One region of the Streptomyces sp. NPDC058663 genome, then DNA from elsewhere that is predicted to be linked to it. Evidence: riboswitches for the same ligand, from Rfam matches in the RefSeq annotation. Region 1 holds a riboswitch; each other region holds the start of a gene.
What was found. Region 1 has a riboswitch for cobalamin ahead of ACFWVV_RS04525 (cobalamin biosynthesis protein). Riboswitches for the same ligand answer to the same signal wherever they lie in the genome.
Positions count from the first base shown of each region.

Region 2: linked by a shared signal. The riboswitch ahead of ACFWVV_RS29680 (ABC transporter substrate-binding protein) and the one ahead of ACFWVV_RS04525 (cobalamin biosynthesis protein) in region 1 are both predicted to bind cobalamin.
Region 3: linked by a shared signal. The riboswitch ahead of ACFWVV_RS33870 (ribonucleoside-diphosphate reductase subunit alpha) and the one ahead of ACFWVV_RS04525 (cobalamin biosynthesis protein) in region 1 are both predicted to bind cobalamin.

Region 1 is NZ_JBHXRV010000004.1:149,966-156,878, forward strand. Features, by position in the region: gene ACFWVV_RS04515 (putative cobaltochelatase) at 1-1,541, opposite strand, end outside; gene ACFWVV_RS04520 (cobyric acid synthase) at 1,609-3,168, opposite strand; gene ACFWVV_RS04525 (cobalamin biosynthesis protein) at 3,165-4,187, opposite strand; cobalamin riboswitch at 4,224-4,366, opposite strand; gene ACFWVV_RS04530 (hypothetical protein) at 4,510-4,731, opposite strand; gene ACFWVV_RS04535 (anion permease) at 4,762-6,015, opposite strand; gene ACFWVV_RS04540 (class II aldolase/adducin family protein) at 6,349-6,913, shown strand, end outside.
Region 2 is NZ_JBHXRV010000048.1:58,501-65,413, reverse strand. Features, by position in the region: gene ACFWVV_RS29705 (nicotinate phosphoribosyltransferase) at 1-72, opposite strand, end outside; gene clpS (ATP-dependent Clp protease adapter ClpS) at 154-468, shown strand; gene ACFWVV_RS29695 (DUF2017 domain-containing protein) at 468-1,073, shown strand; gene ACFWVV_RS29690 (amino acid permease) at 1,475-2,986, shown strand; gene ACFWVV_RS29685 (Mov34/MPN/PAD-1 family protein) at 3,117-3,533, shown strand; cobalamin riboswitch at 3,564-3,689, shown strand; gene ACFWVV_RS29680 (ABC transporter substrate-binding protein) at 3,725-4,702, shown strand; gene ACFWVV_RS29675 (FecCD family ABC transporter permease) at 4,709-5,755, shown strand; gene ACFWVV_RS29670 (ABC transporter ATP-binding protein) at 5,752-6,528, shown strand; gene ACFWVV_RS29665 (putative leader peptide) at 6,595-6,705, shown strand; gene ACFWVV_RS29660 (MoaD/ThiS family protein) at 6,846-6,913, shown strand, end outside.
Region 3 is NZ_JBHXRV010000066.1:1,192-8,104, forward strand. Features, by position in the region: gene ACFWVV_RS33870 (ribonucleoside-diphosphate reductase subunit alpha) at 1-2,337, opposite strand, end outside; cobalamin riboswitch at 2,478-2,619, opposite strand; gene ACFWVV_RS33875 (GNAT family N-acetyltransferase) at 2,639-3,208, opposite strand; gene ACFWVV_RS33880 (YbdD/YjiX family protein) at 3,296-3,499, opposite strand; gene ACFWVV_RS33885 (carbon starvation CstA family protein) at 3,496-5,655, opposite strand; gene ACFWVV_RS33890 (GntR family transcriptional regulator) at 5,958-6,752, opposite strand.

The sequences.
Region 1 (6,913 bases):
CGCTGCCGGGCCGCCATGGACCCGGAAGCATCCACCACGAAGAGCACCAGATTCCCCTCGCGCCCCTCCCGTGTCGCCTGCCGCAGATCGTCCCGGCGCACCACGAGACCGCGCCCGCTGCGCCCGCGCGCCCGCTGGTGCGGCGCGGCGGCCTGCACGGTGGCCGCCAGGTGGAGCTTGGTCAGCGTGCCCCGGGGCCGTACCGCACCCGTCGTACGGCCGTGCTCGGTGCGCGCCCTGGACCTGCGCCCCGCCGCACCCTCGCCGAGGCCGGGCACGCTCAGCATCTTTGTGCGGAACGGCTCGGCGGCCGTGGCGGCGGGCTGCTCGCCCGCGCCCTTCCCGGTCGGGGCGGGCTGCTGCTCGGGCTGGTCCGCCGGCGGCTCGGGCGTCTCGCCCTGCTCCGACCCGCCCTGCTCCGGAGCGTCGGGGCTGCCGCCGCCGTCACCGTCGCGCTGCGGCGGGAGACCGCCGCCGCCCGGCCCGTCAGGGTCGGTGTCAGGGTCGTCGCCGTCCCCGTCGGTCTGCGGGGGGCTGTTCTGCTCCAGCGTCTCGTCGAGCTTGTCCTCGTCGAGGCCGGGAGCGTCGAACGGATTGCGCCGCCGCCGGTGCGGCAGCGCCAGCAGCGCGGCCTGCCGTACGTCCTCCTCAGCCACGTCCTCGCGCCCGGCCCACGCGGCCAGCGCGGTCGCGGTGCGGGCCATCACGATGTCCGCCCGCATGCCGTCGACCTCGAACGCGGCGCAGGTCGCGGCGATCTGACGGAGGGCGTCATCACCGAGGCGGACGTGCGGCAGCAGGGCCCGTGCCGCGACGATCCGTTCCCGGAGGTCGGCCTCCTCCCCGGCCCACTTGGCGGCGAACCCCGCCGGGTCGTCGTCGTAGGCGAGCCGACGGCGTACGACCTCCACCCGCAGATCGGTGTCCCGGGACGCGGCCACCTCCACGGTCAGCCCGAACCGGTCGAGCAACTGCGGCCGCAGCTCGCCCTCCTCGGGGTTCATCGTCCCGACCAGCAGGAACCGCGCGGCATGCCGTACGGACACACCCTCGCGCTCGACGTACGACGCGCCCATGGCGGCGGCGTCGAGCAGGAGGTCCACCAAATGGTCATGGAGGAGATTGACCTCGTCCACGTACAGAATCCCGCGGTGGGCGTCCGCGAGCAGTCCCGGCTCGAACGCCTTCACGCCCTCGCTGAGCGCCCGCTCGATGTCCAGCGCACCCACCAGGCGGTCCTCGGAAGCGCCGACCGGCAGCTCCACGGTCCGGGCGTCCCGCGACACGCCGCCGGCACCCGGATGCGGCCCATCGGGACACGCCGGGTCGGGTGCCGCCGGATCACACGAGAACCGGCACCCCGCGACCACCGCCACCTGCGGCATCAGTGCCGCCAGCGCGCGCACGGCGGTGGACTTCGCGGTCCCCTTCTCACCGCGCACCAGCACCCCGCCGACCGCCGGGGACACGGCGTTGAGCAGCAGGGCGAGCCTCAGGTCGTCCTGTCCGACGATCGCGGTGAAGGGGTAGGGCGTACTCATGCGGCCTCCATAGTGGTTCCTGGCACAGCTGTCACAGCCGCAACCGCTGTTGCGCGTACGGCACTTCTCATCCGCGTACCTCCGGCGCCCCCGGCGGCACGAAGGGCAACCCGACCGGCGCCCCCGACTCGATCAGCCGCCACAGTCCGTCCGTGTCCGCGTGCTCCTCGATCAGGTCGCCGAGCTTGTTCAACTGCTCCTCGCGCAGCGCCCCGAAGCTGGTGTCCGGCGCCGGCACGAACCGTCGCCCGGTGGCCGCCGCGACCTCCCGCAGGAACGCGCGCCGGAAGGTGTCGCTCTCCAGCGACCCGTGCCAGTGCGTACCCCACACGGCACCCCTCCGGCACCCGTCCAAGAAGGCTTCCCCGCCCAGGACTTCGGCCACCCCGTGGTGGATCTCGTAGCCCTCCACCACCTCCCCGAGCGCCGAACCCACCGGCCGCGCCAAGGTCTTCTCCCGGGCGAACCGCACCCGCACCGGCAGCAGGCCCAGGCCGTCCACCACTCCCGCCCGGGACTCCACCTCGTCCTCGATGCGCTCCCCGAGCACCTGGAACCCCCCGCAGATCCCCAGGACCGGCAGCCCCTCGGCCGCCCGCCGCACCAGGGCGTCGGCGAGCCCGCGCTCCCGCAGCCACGCCAGCGCCCTGACCGTGCCCCGCGTCCCCGGCACCACCACCAGGTCCGCGTCGGCCAGCTCCTCGGCCCGGTCCACGAAACGCACGACCACGCCCGGCTCGGCGGCCAGCGCGTCCACATCGGTGAAGTTCGACATCAGCGGCACCGCGCACACCGCGACCCGCAGCACGTCCTCACCGAACGGCGGCGCGACCACCGATTCCCGTACCGCACCGCGCATCGAGACCCGCAGCCCGTCCTCCTCGTCGATGCCGAGCCCGTGCGCGTACGGCAGCACGCCGTACGTCCTGCGCCCGGTGAGGTTCTCCAGCATGTCGAGCCCCGGCTCCAGCAGCGAGACGTCACCGCGGAACTTGTTCACCAGGTACCCCGCGATCAGCCGCTGGTCCTCACCGGCGAGCAGCGCGGTCGTACCGAAGAAGGACGCGAAGACGCCGCCCCGGTCGATGTCGCCCACCACCACGACGGGGAAGTCCGCGGCGCGGGCGATGCCCATGTTCACGATGTCGGTACGGCGCAAATTGATCTCGGCGGGGCTCCCCGCCCCCTCGCAGATCACCGCGTCGTAACTCTCGCGCAGCTCGGCCAGGCACTGTGTCACCGTGCCGAGCAGCGCCTCGCGGTGGCCGCCCTGGACACCCTCGCCGTACTCCTTGCCGCCGGCCGTGCCGAAGAAGCCGCGCGCGCTCATCTCGCCCACCGGCTTGCCCAGCAGCACCACCTGGCTGGAGCGGTCGCTGCCCGGCTTCAGGAGTACGGGGTTCATCAGCGCGGTCGGCTCGACGCGGGCGGCCTGGGCCTGCATCGCCTGGGCGCGCCCGATCTCCGCGCCCTCGCGGGTCACGAACGAGTTCAGCGACATGTTCTGCGCCTTGAACGGGGCGACCTTCACCCCCTGGCGCACCAGCCACCGGCAGATTCCCGCCGTGACGACGCTCTTGCCCGCGTCCGACGTGGTCCCCGCCACCAACAGCCCGCCACCGCTCATGCCTTCGTCCCCTTCGCGCGCCCGCGGGCTGCCCGCCCGAGGGCGAGGCGCCCGGCCGCACACACGGCAAGGGCCAGCAGGTTCACCCGGAGCGAGAGCCGCACCGCGCGTTCGATGTCCGCCACCTCGACGGGGCGGCCCGTCTCCCCGTTGAGCACGGCCCGGTTCTCGACGCGTCCTGCGTAGGCGAGCGTGCCGCCCAGCCGCACGCCCAGCGCGCCCGCGAACGAGGCCTCCACGGGGCCCGCGTTGGGGCTGGGGTGGCTGGCCGCATCCGCGCGCCAGGCCCGCAGCGCCCCCCGCGGGTCGTCCCCGGCGAGGACCGCGAGGGCGGCCGTCAGCCGGGCGCCCGGCCAGCCCGCCACGTCGTCCAGGCGCGCGGAAGCCCACCCGAAGCGCCGGTGGCGCGCCGACTTGTGTCCGACCATCGCGTCCAGGGTGTTCACTGCGCGGAACGCCACCAGCCCCGGCACCCCGCCGACCGCCCCCCACACCAGCGCGCCCACCACCGCGTCCGAGGTGTTTTCGGCGACGGACTCCACCACGGCACGCGCCATCTGCTGCCCGTCCAGGGCCTGCGGGTCCCGGCCGCACAGGTGCGGCAGCCGCTCGCGCGCCACGTCGAGGTCGCCCGCGGCGAGCGCCCCGCCGATCGCCCCGGCCTCGCGGCCCAGCGACGTACCGCCGACGACCGACCACGTGGCGGCGGCGGTCAGCACGACGGAGGCGACGGGGGAGTGGCGCACCGCCCGTGCGGCGAGTGCGGCGGCCCCGGCGGCGGAGCCGACGCAGAGAAGGGTGTGCAGTGCGCCGCGCCCCCGGTCGTCGCGCCACAGCGCCTGCTCGACCGCTCCTGCGGCACGGCCGAAGGCGGCCACCGGGTGGCCCCTGCGCGGGTCGCCGAGCAGCAGGTCGCCGAGGAATCCGGCGGCCGCGCCCCAGGCGAAGACATGGGCGGGGGAGGACAGGGCGGACGGGGCAGGCACAAGGGCTGAACCGCGTGAACCGCAGCCGGGCATGGCGAAGTGTCCTTAACTCAGGGTCCGCGCCCTGGTTCGACGTGACGAGCGGCTGGGAGTTCCTGGCTTCGTGACGACCGGGGTCGCACGTGACAGTGGCGGGACCGCGCCGGATTCGCACCGGCTTCCTCTCCATGCCGCCGTATTGGCTCGGGCAGTCCACCACGCCCTGCGAACAACCGTCAACCTGGGGTTGACCTGCGGGAGGCGGTGCGCCGAAGCACCACCCCGCACGCGACGAGCCGCCCCGCGCACGGGGCGCGGGGCGGCTCGAAGGAATGCGGACGTCCGGGGCTCGCGGGCGCCGGAGGACGGCGGGGCGTCAGATGACGATCAGGTAGATCCCGTACGCCACGGCCGCCGCGCACAGCGCGAAGCAGGCGTACGCGCCGGTGCGCGCCGCGGTCGCCGAACCGCCGGAGGCGGCGGCCGACTGCTGCTTGGAGAGGCCCACGATGCCGAGGGTGAACAGGCCCACCAGGGAGACGGTGGCCACGAGGCTGACGCCGAAGACGCTGCCGAGAGCTGCCCAGTCGATGTTCATGCGGTCGCTTTCCTAGAGTTCCGGGGCCGCTCAGACCGAGGCGGCCGGGCGGGCCGGTTCGGCGGGGCTCGCGGCGGGGGAGTGCAGGGTGGCCCTGAGGCCGTCGGTGGCCAGGAGGCCGGCGGGGGGCGGGGTGACGGCCGCGATGGCGGTGGTGACGACACCGGCGGGTTCGGACGCGGACTGCGTCGAGTCGAGGTCGTCGGCGGTGACCGGCTTGCGGCGGGACAGCACCCAGATCGCCGCGGAGCCCGCGACCAGCAGCACCGCGGTGGCGGTGACGCCCCAGGCGCCCTGCCCGGTGAGGAACTCCGCCCCGGCGGCGACAAGGCCGGCGGCCGGGAGGGTCAGACCCCAGGCGACGAACATCCGGGTCGCGGTCGACCAGCGGACCACGCCGCCCTTGCGGCCGAGACCCGCACCCATCACGGAGCCGGAGCAGACCTGGGTGGTGGAGAGGGAGAAGCCGAGGTGCGAGGAGGCCAGGATGACCGTGGCGGCACCGGTCTGGGCAGCGAAGCCCTGCGGCGGCCTGAGGTCGGTGAGGCCGGTGCCCATGGTGCGGATGATGCGCCAGCCGCCGAGGTAGGTGCCGAGCGCGATGGCCACACCGGCCGAGACGATGACCCACATCGGGGGGTTGGAGCCCGGGGCCAGGACGTTGCCGGTGACCAGGGCCAGGGTGATGACACCCATGGTCTTCTGCGCGTCGTTGGTGCCGTGCGCCAGCGAGACCAGGCCGGCCGAGGCGATCTGACCCGCCCGGTAGCCCTTCGCGGTGGACTTCTCGTCCGTCTTGCCCGCCAGCTTGAAGGTGAGCTTGGTGGCGAGGTACGCGGCGAGACCGGCGACGAGCGGTGCCGCGATGGCGGGCAGCAGCACCTTGGTGATGACGACGCTGCCGTTCACGCCGGAGGTGCCGACCGACATCAGGGTGGCGCCGATGAGGCCGCCGAAGAGTGCGTGGGAGGAACTGGACGGCAGGCCGATCAGCCAGGTCAACAGGTTCCAGAGGATCGCGCCGACGAGCGCCGCGAAGATCACTTCCGTGGTGATGCCGCTCTCGTTGATGAGCCCACCGGAGATCGTCTTGGCGACCTCGACGGAGAGAAACGCACCAATGAGGTTGAGCACGGCGGACATGGCCACCGCCGTCTTGGGCTTGAGTGCGCCGGTCGAGATGGTGGTGGCCATCGCGTTGGCAGTGTCGTGGAAACCGTTCGTGAAATCGAACACGAGAGCGGTGACGATCACGATTCCGAGGAGGAGCGTGATGTGTTCCATTTACCCAGGCAATCGTTTGAGGTCAGTGGCTGTAGGAACGTAAGCAACCTGAGTGAACGGAAGATGAACTGAGAAGGGCGTTGTGGTGACCCGAAACGCGGGACCGCTGCCCCGAAAATCACCGGAACGGCGGCGCGGCCGGGCGGCGCCCGGGTCGTCAACCGTGCGCGAAGGTGCTCAACCGCCCGAGTGAGCCGCGGAAGAGATCCTGGTCACCCGGAGGTGGCCCCGGCCGTCACCGAACTGCGCGAGTCGTCCCGTACGGCTGACCGGGCGCGACGGCTTGGCACCGGCCCCGCGCCGTCCCCGCGGGCGGCTGGCAGGATGCGGCCCATGACGAGCGACGAGGCGCATGCGGCGTACGGAGCCGATGGGGTGGACGGAACCGGCGGGGCGTACGGAACCGGCGGGGTGGACGGGACGCGACCGCCGGAATCACCCGACGCGGTGGCACGCGCCTGGCGGGACCTGGTGGACACCGCGCGCCGCTCGGTGGCGGACGGCCTGGTCGTCGGCACCTCGGGCAACGTCTCGGTCCGGGTCGGCGGACTGATCCTCCTCACCCCGAGCGGCGTCCCCTACGACCGGCTCCGCCCGGAGGACGCCGTCGGCGTCGGCCTCGACGGCCGCCAGATCCTCGGCGCACTCACCCCCACCAGCGAACTCCCCCTGCACCTCGCCCTCTACCGGGCGACCGGCGCGCGCGCAGTCGTGCACACCCACGCCGTGCACGCCACCGCCGTCTCCACCCTGGTCGACCGGCTGCCGCTGGTCCACTACATGGCCGCCGCCATGGGAGGCGAGATACGCACCGCGCCCTACGCGACCTACGGGACCGAGGAGCTGGCCCAGAACGCGCTGCGCGCGCTGCGCGAGCGGACCGGCTGCCTCCTGCGGA
Region 2 (6,913 bases), on a different contig from region 1:
TCGCCCACCCCCGTCCGTCCCAGGAGTTCCGCGCTCTTCTTCTTCCGCCGGCCCGAGGTCCGCTGTGTTCATACGACCGATGCTACCCCCGATCTCGTCAGAGTGACGAGATCTAGGGGCCCGTTTGTGCGACCCCGGCCCCGCGGTGGCAGCATGGGGAGGGTGAGTGTCGCCCCCGTAGAGATCGAACGCCCCGAATCGGCCGAGGAGACGTCCGTCGTCCCCGAGCCCGACACCCCCTGGGTGACCCTGGTCCACAACGACCCGGTCAACCTCATGAGTTACGTGTCGTACGTCTTCCAGACGTACTTCGGCTACTCCAAGGAAAAGGCACAGAAGCTGATGCTCGACGTCCACCACAAGGGCCGGGCGGTCGTCTCCGCGGGCAGTCGCGAGGAAATGGAACGGGACGTGCAGGCGATGCACGGGTACGGACTGTGGGCGACCCTCTCCCAGGACCGCGCCTGATGCCCGGCTACTTCGAGGCGGTCCCCGGAGTCGGCGCGGCCCTCGCCCTCGACGCCGTCGAGACGTCGATCCTGCGCTCGCTTGCGGTCCAGCTGCTGGAGCTGATCGGACCCGGTGAGGAACCCGTCGAGGGCGAGGACCCGCTCGCCGCGCTCTTCGCCGACGGCCCGAGTGAGGCGCCCACCGACCCGGCGCTGGCGCGGCTCTTCCCCGAGGCGTACATCGACCCCAAGGCGGAGCCCGACAAGGAACTGCTGGACGCCTCCGCCGAGTTCCGCCGCTTCACCGAGAACGACCTGCGCACCCGCAAGCGCGACGACGCCCTGTCCGTCGTGCGGGACCTGGACGCGCTGGCGGCCGACGACGCGGAAGGCGCGAGCGGCCTCGTCCTGACGCTGTCGCCCGATCAGTCGCGGCGCTGGCTCGGCACGCTCAACGACCTGCGCCTCACGATCGCCTCGCGTCTCGACATCACGGACGAGGACGAGAGCGACGAGCTGTACGCGCTGCCCGACGAGGACCCCCGCAAGCCGATGGTGATGGCGTACCTGTGGCTGGGCGGGCTCCAGGAATCCCTCGTCGAGACGTTGCTGCCGTCGGGGTGAGGGCTGCCGGTGCGAGGGCCGTCGGGCTGAGCGGTGCCGGCATGTGTGCCGTCGGTGTGGGTTCACCGCGCGTTCCGTAAGCGTTCGCTCAGCGGACGCTCAAATCCGGATAACGATCGGATCACCTCCCCTGGGCGCTTTGCCGCCGCAGGGGAGCTTTGTCTGCTTTTGCCTGTGCAATAGGGCACAAACCTCCAGTCGATCACGCCGTCGACCGTGATAGATCTGCACGACCACCCACGGACGCCACCCCTGTCCCGTGGGGGCGCTGACGCCGGACGAACCCGGCGATGCACTCCATCCACATCCGGGGGCACACGCCCCGCCAAAGGATCGTCACAGTCGGTCCGAGCCACGCAGCGAGCGACATGGCCGGATCGCATGGAGAAAGGCGCACGACCATGACCTCAGCGCAGGTCGACAAGCAGCACGGCGACGGCAATGAGGCCGGGACCGACGTCCCTCAGGGCGAGTCCGGCGAGGGCTACCAGCGTGGCCTCGGAGCCCGCCAGATCCAGATGATCGCCATCGGCGGCGCCATCGGCACCGGCCTCTTCCTCGGCGCGGGCAAGGGCATCTCCAAGGCCGGACCCAGCCTGATCCTCGCGTACGCGATCGCCGGTCTGGTCATCTTCTTCATCATGCGGGCCCTCGGCGAGCTGCTGATGTACCGCCCGGTGTCCGGCTCCTTCTCGGACTACGCCCGCGAGTTCGTCAGCCCCTTCATGGGCTTCGTGACCGGCTGGACGTACTGGCTCTTCTGGGTCGTCACCGGCATCACCGAGGTCACCGCCGCCTCCAAGTACATGCAGTACTGGACGAAGGACGCGACAGGCTGGCTCGATCAGCCGCAGTGGGTCTTCGCGCTGATCTTCACCGTCGTCCTCTTCTGCGCCAACCTCATCTCCGTGAAGCTCTTCGGTGAGCTGGAGTTCTGGTTCTCGATGGTCAAGGTCACCGCCATCATCGGCATGATCCTGATCTGCGTCGGCGTCCTGACGATCGGCTTCTCGGACGCAGGTGACACCGCGTCCGTCTCGCTCCTGTGGTCCGAGGGCGGCTTCTTCCCCAAGGGCATCGGCTCCACCCTCATGACCCTTCAGATGGTCATGTTCGCCTTCCTCGCCGTCGAGCTGGTCGGTGTGACCGCCGGTGAATCGAAGGACCCGAAGACCGTCCTGCCGAAGGCCATCAACACGGTGCCGTGGCGCATCGCCGTCTTCTACGTCGGCGCGCTGATCATGATCCTGTCGGTCGTGCCGTGGACGCACTTCCAGCCGGGCGTCTCCCCCTTCGTCGCCGCCTTCGAGAAGATGGGCCTCGGCGTCGGCGCAGCCATCGTCAACTTCGTCGTCCTCACCGCCGCCCTCTCCTCCTGCAACTCCGGCATGTACTCCACGGGCCGCATGCTGCGCGACCTGGCGCTGAACGGGCAGGCCCCGAAGCTCTTCACCAAGCTGACCGCCGGTGGACTGCCGCTGGCCGGCACCTCCTTCTCGGCGGCGCTGATGCTGGTCGGCGTGTGGATCAACTACCAGTGGCCGGGCGAGGCGTTCAACTACGTCGTCTCCTTCGCCACCATCTCCGGCATGTGGGCCTGGATCATGATCCTCGTCTCGCAGATCCGCTACCGGAAGCTCTCCGACCGCGGCGTCCTGCCGAAGTCCAGCTTCCGCGCCCCCGGAGCCCCGTACACCAGCTGGTTCGCGCTGCTCTTCATCGGCATGGTCATCGTCCTGATGGGCATCGACAAGGACGCCAGGATCTCCCTGTACTGCGCACCGGTGTGGGCGCTGCTGCTCGGCGTCTCCTACCTGGTCATGAAGAACAAGCCCGGCCAGGGCGGCGTCACGCGCTCCGAGACCGACGACGACAACACCGCGGCCATGCACACCTTCGACAACCTCGACTGACCTCCCGGGTCCGCGCGCCGGACGCCGCGGGAGTCCTTGCGGCCCGCGCCGACCGACGCCCGTCTCACCATCCGGTCCCGCCCGTACCACTCCTCGGTACGGGCGGGACCGTTTGCATATCCTGGGCCCCATGCTGACCCTTTCCCAGGCCCTGTACGACCAGATCGTCGCCCACGCGCGCGCCGACCACCCCGACGAGGCCTGCGGCATGGTCGCGGGCCCCGAGGGCACCGGCCGGCCCGAGCGCTTCATCCCCATGCTCAACGCCGCCCGCTCGCCGACCTTCTACGAGTTCGACTCGGGCGACCTCCTCAAGCTCTACCGCGAGATGGACGACCGCGACGAGGAGCCGGTCATCGTCTACCACTCCCACACCGCCACCGAGGCCTACCCCTCCCGCACGGACGTCACCTACGCCAACGAACCCGGCGCGCACTACGTCCTGGTCTCCACCGCGGACACCGAAGGACTGGGCGACTTCCAGTTCCGCTCGTACCGGATCGTCGACGCCGTGATCACGGAGGAAGAGGTCCAGGTGGTGGGGTAGGCCCCGGCCTCTGCCCGGACCGCCGGGTGAGACACTGTGCGCGACGTGGGCGGCAGCCCCCAGGAAGCCGGTGCGAATCCGGCACGGTCCCGCCACTGTGACCGGCCCGCCCCGCGGGCCGGAAGCCAGGAACTGGCCTGCCGCCTCCCATCCGTACAGGGGACGTGGAAATCCCCCGAGGAGGCACTCGCATGTCCTGGCGCACCCGCGCGGCCCTCATGGCCGCCGTCCTGCTCCCGCTCACCGCCTGCACCACAAGCAACGCCCCCACCGCCGGCAAGGCCCCGGCCGCCCCCGGCTTCCCGTACACCGTCGAGAACTGCGGGGTGAAGACCACCTTCACCAAGCCCCCCGCCCGCGCGCTGGCGATGAACCAGCACGCCACCGAGGTCCTCCTCGAACTCGGCCTCGCGAAGTCGGTCACCGGCACCGCCTACCTCGACGACAAGGTGCTGGAGAAGTACGCCGCCGACTACGCCGAGCTCCCCGTCGTCGCCAAGGAGTACCCCTCCCAGGAGAAGCTCCTCGCAGCCAACCCCGACTTCGTGTACGGCGGTTACGCCTCCGCCTTCGACCCCAAGCAGGGCCGCAGCCGCGAACAGCTGAAGAAGTCCGGCATCGAGTCCCGCCTCAACATCGAGTACTGCACGTCGGGCAGGTCCGCCGTCGACGACATCTACCGCGAAGTCGCCGAGACCGGGCGGACGTTCGGCGTGGCCGACCGCGCCGACGCCTGGGTCGCCGAAGCGAAGAAGACCATCACCCGCACCGAAACCCGCCTCAACGGCGTCCCGCCCGTCAAGGTCTTCGCGTACGACAGCGGCGACAAGTCCGCCCAGACCGCCGGCGGCAAGGGCATAGCCAACGAGATGATCACCCGCGCCGGCGGGACGAACATCATGGCCGACCTCCCCAAGGCCTTCGCCGACACCTCCTGGGAACAGATCGTCACCCGCAAGCCCGACGTGATCCTGATCATCGACTACGGGTCGACGACCGTCGCACAGAAGAAGAAGCGCCTCCTCGACGACCCGGCCCTCGCGGACGTCCCGGCGATCAGGAACAAGAAGTTCGCCGTCATGCCGCTCTCCGAGCTGGTGGTCGGCGTCCGCGCCCCCGCCGCCATCGAACGCCTCGCCCTCCAGCTCCACCCCGAGCTCAAGAAGTAACCGGCCGTGAGCTGCCGGACCCCGCCCGCCCGCGGGCCGCTCCGCTACACCCTCGCCCTGACCGTCCTCGCCGCCGCACTCGCGGCGGCGATGGTCGCCGGACTCGCCCTGGGACAGGTACGGATCCCGGCCGGACAGGTCCTCGACATCGTCACGGGCGGCGCCGGACCGAGCCCCTTCCGGACCATCGTCCTGGACGTGCGGATGCCGCGCGTCCTGCTCGCGGCGGTCGTCGGAGCGGGTCTCGCCGTCGTCGGCACGGTGCTCCAGGCCCTCGTGCGCAACCCGCTCGCCGACCCCTACCTCCTCGGCATCTCCTCCGGAGCCTCGGCCGGGGTCGTCCTGGTGATCGTCTTCGGTATCGGCAGCGGCCTGGGGCTCGCGACGACGGTCACCATGCCCGCCGGAGCCTTCGCCGGATCGCTCCTGGCCCTCGTCCTCGTCTACACCCTGGCCCGGCGTGGCGGACAGATGACCGGCACCCGCCTCGTGCTCGCCGGCGTCGCCGTCGCCTACATCCTGTCCGCACTCACCAGCCTGATCATGGTGACCTCGGCGAAGCGCGAGCACTTCCAGGAGGCGATGTACTGGACGCTGGGCGGCCTCGGCAGCGCCCGCTGGGACATGCTGCCGCTGCCCGCCGCCGTCCTCGCCACCGGGACCGCACTGCTCGTCGCACTCGCCAGACCGCTGGATCTGATGCTGGTGGGGGAGGAGGGCGCGACCGTACTCGGACTCGACACCTCCCGCTTCCGGGCCGCCGTCTTCGTCCTGACCTCGCTGGTCACCGGCGTCCTGGTGTCGGTGTCCGGGGCGATCGGCTTCATCGGACTGCTCGTCCCGCACGCCGCCCGGATGCTCGTCGGCGCACCGCACCGCACCCTGCTGCCCGTCGTCGCCCTCGCGGGCGCCGCCTTCCTGGTCCTCGCCGACCTCGGCGCCCGCGTCATCGCCGAACCCCAGGACATCCCGGTCGGCATCCTCACCGCCCTGATCGGCGGCCCGTTCTTCCTGTGGCTGCTGCGCCGCCGCCCCGAAGGAGCCCCGGCATGACCGTCCTGCGCACCGAAGGGCTGTCGTACGGCGTCGAAGGGCGCCACCTCGTCGACTCCGTGGACCTGACCGCGGGCGCGGGCGAGACCGTCGGCCTCGTCGGCCCCAACGGCAGCGGCAAGACCACCCTCCTGCGCTGCGTCTACGGCACCCTCACCCCCACCCACGGCCGCGCCCTCCTCGACGGCGACGACCTGCACACCATCGGCGCCAAGGCCCGCGCCCGGCGCCTGGCCACCGTCCCGCAGGACGGACAGGCGGTCTTCGAGCTGACCGTGCGCGAGGTCGTCGCGATGGGCCGCTCCCCGCACAAGAAGTTCTGGGAGAGCGACACCGCCGCCGACGCCGCCCTCGTGCGCGAGGCCCTGGAACGGGTCGGCATCGCGGACCTCGACGACCGCCCCTTCCCCTCCCTCTCCGGCGGCGAACGCCAACGCGCCCTGGTGGCAAGGGCGTTGGTGCAGCAGCCCGCCCTGGTCGTCCTCGACGAACCCACCAACCACCTCGACATCCGCTACCAGCTCGAAGTGCTCTCCCTCGTCCGCGACCTGGGCACCACCAACCTCCTCGCCCTGCACGACCTCAACCTCGCCGCCTACTACTGCGACCGGCTCTACGTGCTCGACGCCGGCCGGATCGTCGCCGAAGGCACCCCCGAAGAGGTCCTCACACCCGACCTCCTCAAGCGGGTCTACGGGGTGAACGCCGAGGTCAGCCTGCACCCGGCCACCGGCGCCCCGACCGTCGTCTACCTCCCGCCGTCCACCAGCTGAACACCTTCCTCTCAGCATGCGAGATCACATGCCCGGATCCGGGCCGGGAATCTATACGATGACCGCATGGTTCCCCCTGACGTGACAGCGAAGACGAGGCCCGGCAGCCCGCTGCTTGTGGCGCGCCTGCACGTCGATCTGTGCCGCCTCGGCAGCACGCTCTGTACGGCCGCCTGACCGGCCCGCACCTCTGCGAACGATCCGCAACACCCCCGCGGGGGAGGACGACCTGCCGCGCGCCCGTCTCCGCAGCACAACGACTTCCGCGCAAGCACCCCGACTTTCGCGCACGTACTCCCGAGAAGGAGCCGCAAGCCATGGCCATCGAGGTCCGCATCCCCACCATCCTCCGCACCCACACCGACGGCGCCAAGGCCGTCGAGGG
Region 3 (6,913 bases), on a different contig from region 1:
GGTGGTGGTGGGGGCCGGGGCCGAGGCGGACGCCTGCGAGCCGGCGGCGCGCGCGATGCGGGTGGCGGGGCGCGAGCGCAGGTAGTACGTCGTCTTCAGGCCCTTCTTCCAGGCGTACGCGTACATCGAGCTGAGCTTGCCGATGGTGGGCGTTTCCAGGAAGAGGTTGAGGGACTGCGACTGGTCCAGGTACGGGGTGCGGGCGGCGGCCATGTCGATCAGGCCGCGCTGCGGGATCTCCCACGCGGTGCGGTACAGGTCGCGGACCTCGGCCGGGATCCAGGTGAAGCCCTGGACCGAGCCCGAGGACTCGCGCAGGGCCTCGCGGGTCTGGGCGTCCCAGACGCCGAGCGCCTTGAGGTCGCGGACCAGGTAGGAGTTGACCTGGAGGAACTCGCCGGAAAGCGTCTCGCGCTTGAAGAGGTTGGAGACCTGCGGCTCGATGCACTCGTACACACCGGCGATGGAGGCGATGGTGGCGGTGGGCGCGATGGCCAGGAGGAGCGAGTTGCGCATTCCCGTCTTGGCGACGCGGGCGCGCAGTGCTTCCCAGCGCTCCGGCCAGGTGAACTCGACGCCGTAGTGGTCGGGGTGCAGGACGCCGCGGGCGGTGCGGGTCTTGTCCCAGGCGGGCAGCGGGCCCGAACGCTCGGCGAGGTCGCAGGACGCCTCGTACGCGGCGAGCATGATCCGCTCGGCGATCTTCGTGGAGAGCGCGGCGGCCTCCGCCGAGTCGAACGGCAGCTTCAGCTTGAAGAAGACGTCCTGGAGGCCCATGGCGCCCAGGCCGACCGGGCGCCAGCGCGAGTTGGAGTTCCCGGCCTGCTCGGTCGGGTAGAAGTTGATGTCCACCACGCGGTCGAGGAAGGTGACGGCGGTGCGGACGGTCTCGTCGAGGCGGTCCCAGTCGATCTCGCCGCTGTCCAGGACGAACGCGCCCATGTTGACCGAGCCGAGGTTGCAGACGGCCGTCTCGCCGTCGTTGGTGACTTCGAGGATCTCGGTGCAGAGGTTGGAGGAGTGGACCGTGTTGCCCGGCTCCGCCGTCTGGTTGGCGGTGCGGTTGGACGCGTCCTTGAAGGTCATCCAGCCGTTGCCGGTCTGCGCGAGGGTGCGCATCATCCGGCCGTACAGCTCACGGGCGGACATGGACTTCTTGGCGAGGCCCGCGGCCTCCGCGCTGCGGTACGCGGCGTCGAACTCCGCACCCCACAGGTCCACCAGCTCGGGGACGTCGGCGGGGGAGAAGAGGGACCACTGGCCGTCCTGGTCGACCCGGCGCATGAACTCGTCCGGGATCCAGTGGGCGAGGTTCAGGTTGTGGGTGCGGCGCGCGTCCTCACCCGTGTTGTCGCGGAGCTCCAGGAACTCCTCGATGTCCGCGTGCCAGGTCTCCAGGTACACGGCGGCGGCACCCTTGCGCCGGCCGCCCTGGTTCACGGCCGCGACCGAGGCGTCCAGGGTCTTCAGGAACGGGACGATGCCGTTCGAGTGCCCGTTGGTGCCGCGGATCAGGGAGCCGCGGGCGCGGATGCGGGAGTACGAGAGGCCGATGCCGCCGGCGTGCTTGGAGAGGCGCGCGACCTGGTGGTAGCGGTCGTAGATCGAGTCCAGCTCGTCCATGGGGGAGTCGAGGAGGTAGCAGGACGACATCTGGGGGTGGCGGGTGCCGGAGTTGAAGAGCGTCGGCGAGGACGGCAGGTAGTCCAGGCGGCTCATCAGGCGGTAGAGGGAGGCGACCTCGGCGAGAGCCCGCTCGTCAGTCGTTTCGATAGGCACAGTGTCATCGGCCAGGCCGCATGCCACGCGCAGCATGAAGTGCTGCGGGGTCTCGATGACCTGGCGGGTGATCGGGTGGCGGAGCAGGTAGCGGCTGTAGACCGTGCGCAGACCGAAGTACTCGAAGCGGTCGTCGCCTTCGAGGTCGATCAGTGCGTCCAGCGCCGCCGCGTGCCGTGCGACGAAGTCGGCCGTACGGTCCGCGATGAGCCCTTCGCGGTGACCGACGGCGACGGACTCGGAGAAGCAGCCCACGCCCTGGGTGGCGGCCTCGTCCCGGATCGTACGGGCGAGCAGGCGGGCGGCCAGGCGGGAGTACGAGGGGTCCTCGGAGATGAGCCCTGCGGCGCCCTCGGTGGCGAGCTCCCGCAGTTCGGCGGCGTCCGAGCGCGCGTTGCGTCCGCGCAGAGCGGCGGCGGCGACCCGGCCGGGGTCGGTGTCGGGCAGGTCGGCGGTCAGGTCGGTCAGGGTGCGCAGCAGCGCGGTCCCGGGGGCGTCCTGAGGTCCTTCGTTGCCCTGTACCGCTTCGGTGGCCGGATCGACTGGCGCGATGGTCACGTGGGGGCTCTCCCTCGCTCGGCGCTGGGCCTGCGGGGGGAAGGGGCGCGCGGGCGCACGTCACCCCGGAAAGGGGCACACGTCGCCTGGCGTCCACCGGCCCAACCGCGAGGCCCGGACGTATCGGTGTCCGGTTCGGTCGAGCCGGACTCGCTGTCGGCAGGTCCTCGGACTTGGCGGTGCGCAAAAGCGCACATGACACACCGTTGCGGGACAGTTCCGGATTCTCACCGGATTCCCCTGCGGCGACAGCGAGCACGAGCATACATGTGGTGGGTCCTCGTTGAAGCACCCCCCACATCTAGTGTCGTGTGTGTCGATCCTTCACAAGTGGAAGGGGGTCAGAAGTGGTCTGGAGCTCCAGTTTGTAGGTCAACAGGGTCAGTCCGGGCACCGGATCCCAGTCCCGCTGCGGGGTCCGTACGAAGCCCAGCCTGCGGTAGATCCGGTGGGCCCCGAGCATCGTCGGCGACGTGGACATCACCACCCGTACGACCCCCTCCTCCGCCTGCGCGCGGGCGATGCAGGCCCGTACGAGACGCATCCCCACCCCGCGGCCCCGGGCCCGTGGCGAGACCGCCAGCATGCGGAATTCGGCCTCGCCCGGCACGCCGATGTCCTGGAGCGGGCTGCCGTGCGGGGCGTACGTCACGGTCCCCAGGAGTGTGCCCGCGGTGTCGGCGGCCACCAGCAGTTCGGCGCCCTCGGCACGGGAGCGGGCGTCGCGCAGCACGGACAGGTAGGGGTCCTCCTCACCGAAGGTCAGATGGCCGTCGGTGAGGTAGGCGAGGGCGGTGAGGTCTCCCACCTCGGAGTGTTCGTGGAGTTGGGCGGGCCGGATCAGGATGTCTTCGTGGGTGGTCGCAGTCATGCGCGCAGTGTGCAACGACGGCGGCCCGGTGTCCCACCCCTTTCCGAGGGGCGGGACACCGGGCCGTACGACCGTCCCCGGCAGGGTTCAGCAGCAGCGGAAGCCCTGCCTCGGATCGCCCTCCCGGGCGTCCGTGCGGCGGCGTTCGAAGTCGCGGCGGGTCAGCACCGGTGCGTGCGGGTCGCGCGTGCGCACGTGGGCGACGTAGTGGTCGTACGCCGCCTCGCCGGTCAGTTCCCTGACGTACCAGCGCAGCCGGGAGAGCCGGTGGCGCAGTGCCGCGCCGTTCACACGTGCTCCCCGGTCCTGCGCGGGCCGCCCTCCGGGCCGACGCCGGCGGCCGCGAGCTCCGCCTTCTCCTCCTTGGTGGCGATGAGGGAGGCGGGGGCGACGAACGTGGACTCCACGTACGGGGTCTCGCTGACCTTGACGTTCTCCGGGTGCCGGACCGCCTTGAGGCAGGCGCGGGCGGACTCGAAGAGGACGACCACGATGAGGACGGCGAACATGATCGAGAGGACGCCGTCCACGGTGGAGTTGGTGACGATGGTCTCCATCTGCTCGGGGTTCTTGGCGAGCTTGAACTTCTGCAGCCCCTTGTCGAGTGCCTCCTGGTACTCGGCGCGCTGGGTGAAGAAGCCCACCCTCGGGTCGGCGGAGAAGATCTTCTGCCAGCTCGCGGTGAGGGTGACGGCGACGTCCCACAGGAGCGGAACGCCGGTCACCCAGGCCCACTTGAGGCGGCCGGACTTGATGAGCAGCGTGGTACAGACGGCGAGGGCGACGGCGGCGAGCAGCTGGTTCGCGATGCCGAAAAGGGGGAAGAGCTGGTTGATGCCGCCGAGCGGGTCGTGCACGCCGACCCACAGGAAGTAGCCCCAGGCGAGGACGACGATGGCGCTGGCGATCCAGACGCCGGGCTTCCAGCTGACGTTCTTGAACGGCTTGTAGACGTTGCCGAGCATGTCCTGGAGCATGAACCGGCCGACGCGGGTGCCTGCGTCGAGCGTCGTCAGGATGAACAGCGCCTCGAACATGATCGCGAAGTGGTACCAGAAGGCCTTCATCGCGGCGCCGCCGAAGGCCGCCGAGAAGATCTCCGCCATGCCGAGCGCGAAGGTCGGCGCGCCACCGGTGCGGTGCAGCAGGCTCTGTTCCTCGACGTCCTTGGCGGCCTGCGCCAACTGCTCGGGGGTGATGGAGAATCCGAGGTTGCCGACGGCAGTGGAGGCCGCCTGGACGGTGTCGCCGACCACGCCGAGCGGCGAGTTCACCGCGAAGTACAGGCCGGGCTCGATGATGCAGGCCGCGATCAGCGCCATGATCGCCACGAACGACTCGACCAGCATGGAGCCGTAGCCGATCGTGCGGATCTGCGTCTCCTTCTGGATCATCTTCGGGGTGGTGCCCGAGGAGATCAGCGCGTGGAAGCCGGAGAGCGCGCCGCACGCGATGGTGATGAAGACGAACGGGAAGAGCGAACCGGCGAAGACCGGGCCCGTGCCGCTGGTGGCGAACTGGGTGATGCCGTCCATCTTGAGGTTCGGCAGCGCGATGAGCACGCCGACCGCGAGGAGGGTGACGGTGCCGATCTTCATGAAGGTCGACAGGTAGTCGCGCGGGGCCAGCAGCAGCCACACGGGCAGTACGGACGCCAGGAATCCGTAGACCACCATCCAGATGACCAGCGTGCCCGGTTCCAGGGTGAAGGTGCTCGCCCACGAGGACTCGGCGACCCAGCCGCCCGCGACGATCGCCAGCAGCAGCAGCGCGACGCCGATGAGGGAGACCTCGCTGACCCGGCCCGGCCGCAGGATGCGCAGGTACAGGCCCATGAACAGGGCGATCGGGATGGTCATGCCGATGGAGAAGACGCCCCAGGGGGATTCGGCGAGCGCGTTCACGATGACCAGGGCCAGCACCGCGAGCAGGATGATCATGATGGCGAAGACGGCGATCAGCGCGGCGGCGCCGCCGACCGGGCCGATCTCGTCGCGGGCGATCTGCCCCAGCGAGCGGCCGTTGCGCCGGGTGGAGAAGAAGAGCACGACCATGTCCTGGACGGCTCCGGCGAAGATCACACCGGCGACGATCCAGATCGTGCCCGGCAGGTAGCCCATCTGGGCCGCGAGGACGGGGCCGACCAGCGGGCCCGCGCCGGCGACGGCCGCGAAGTGGTGGCCGAAGAGGACCCGGCGGTCGGTCGGGTGGAAGTCCACACCGTCGTTGAGCCGCTCGGCGGGGGTGGCGCGGTTCTTGTCGACCTTCAGGACGCGGTGGGCGATGAACTTCGAGTAGAAGCGGTAGGCGATGGCGTACGAGCCGAGGGCTGCCGCCAGCATCCAGACGGCCGACACCTCCTCGCCGCGCGAGAGGGCGAGCACCGCCCAGCCGGCCGCGCCGACGATCGCCACCAGGGACCAGATCACGATCGACTTGGGCGACAGCCTGCGGGAGGTGCCCGGTCCGGGGGAGCCCTCGCTCTGCTCGGTCTCGGCTGTCGGTCTCGGCTCTGCCATGACGGTCCGTCCCCTCGCGCGATCATCCTCGTAACGTGCGCGAAATCTAGGGGCTGGGACCGTGCTGTGTAACCCCCTGTCCGCATATCGGTACGGACACGGGGCGACCACCGCAGGTCAGAGGCGTACCAGAGGCAGCAGACTCCGGGGCGACAGCGGTGTGCACAGGGCAAGCGCGAGGCGGGGGCGTCAGTCCTGCGGGCGCGGGAGCCGCAGCTTCGCGCCGGGCGTCAGTCCTGCGGGCGCTGGAGCCGGGCCACGAACTTGTAGCGGTCGCCCCGGTAGACCGAGCGCACCCATTCCACCGGCTCACCGTCCTTGTCCAGGGAGTGCCGGGAGAGCATCAGCATCGGCAGGCCGACGTCGGTGCCCAGCAGGCCTGCCTCGCGCGGCGTGGCGAGCGAGGTCTCGATGGTCTCCTCCGCCTCCGAGAGGCGTACGTCGTAGACCTCGGCGAGCGCCGTGTAGAGCGAGGTGTACTTCACCAGCGAGCGGCGCAGAGCCGGAAAGCGCTTGGCCGAGAGGTGGGTCGTCTCGATGGCCATCGGCTCGCCGCTGGCCAGGCGAAGCCGCTCGATGCGCAGGACGCGTCCGCCGGTGGTGATGTCGAGGAGGCCGGCCAGGGTGTCGTCGGCGGTGACGTAGCCGATGTCAAGCAGCTGCGAGGTGGGTTCGAGGCCCTGGGCGCGCATGTCCTCGGTGTACGAGGTCAGTTGCAGGGACTGCGAGACCTTCGGCTTGGCGACGAAGGTGCCCTTGCCCTGGATGCGTTCCAGCCGGCCTTCGACGACCAGCTCCTGGAGGGCCTGGCGGACGGTGGTGCGGGAGGTGTCGAACTCGGCGGCCAGGGTGCGCTCCGGCGGCACCGGGGTGCCGGGCGGGAGGGTCTCGGTCATGTCGAGCAAGTGGCGCTTGAGCCGGTAGTACTTGGGCACGCGGGCGGTGCGGGTGGCCGGCGTGCCGGAGCCCGTCACGGAGCCCTGCTCGGTGTCCGTGCCCGCGGTGCTTCCCCCGTCGGTGATCATGGTCCGCCCTTCCGGTTCCTGTGCTGCTGCCGTCACCGGCTCCTCCGTCTGTCGCGGCTCACATGGATGGTGGCACGGTCCGCCGCGCGGGGCTCGGGCTCCGCGCGATTCCTTCTTATACACCGCGTCGCCTGTGAACGCGGTGGCCGCAGGGGCCTGTG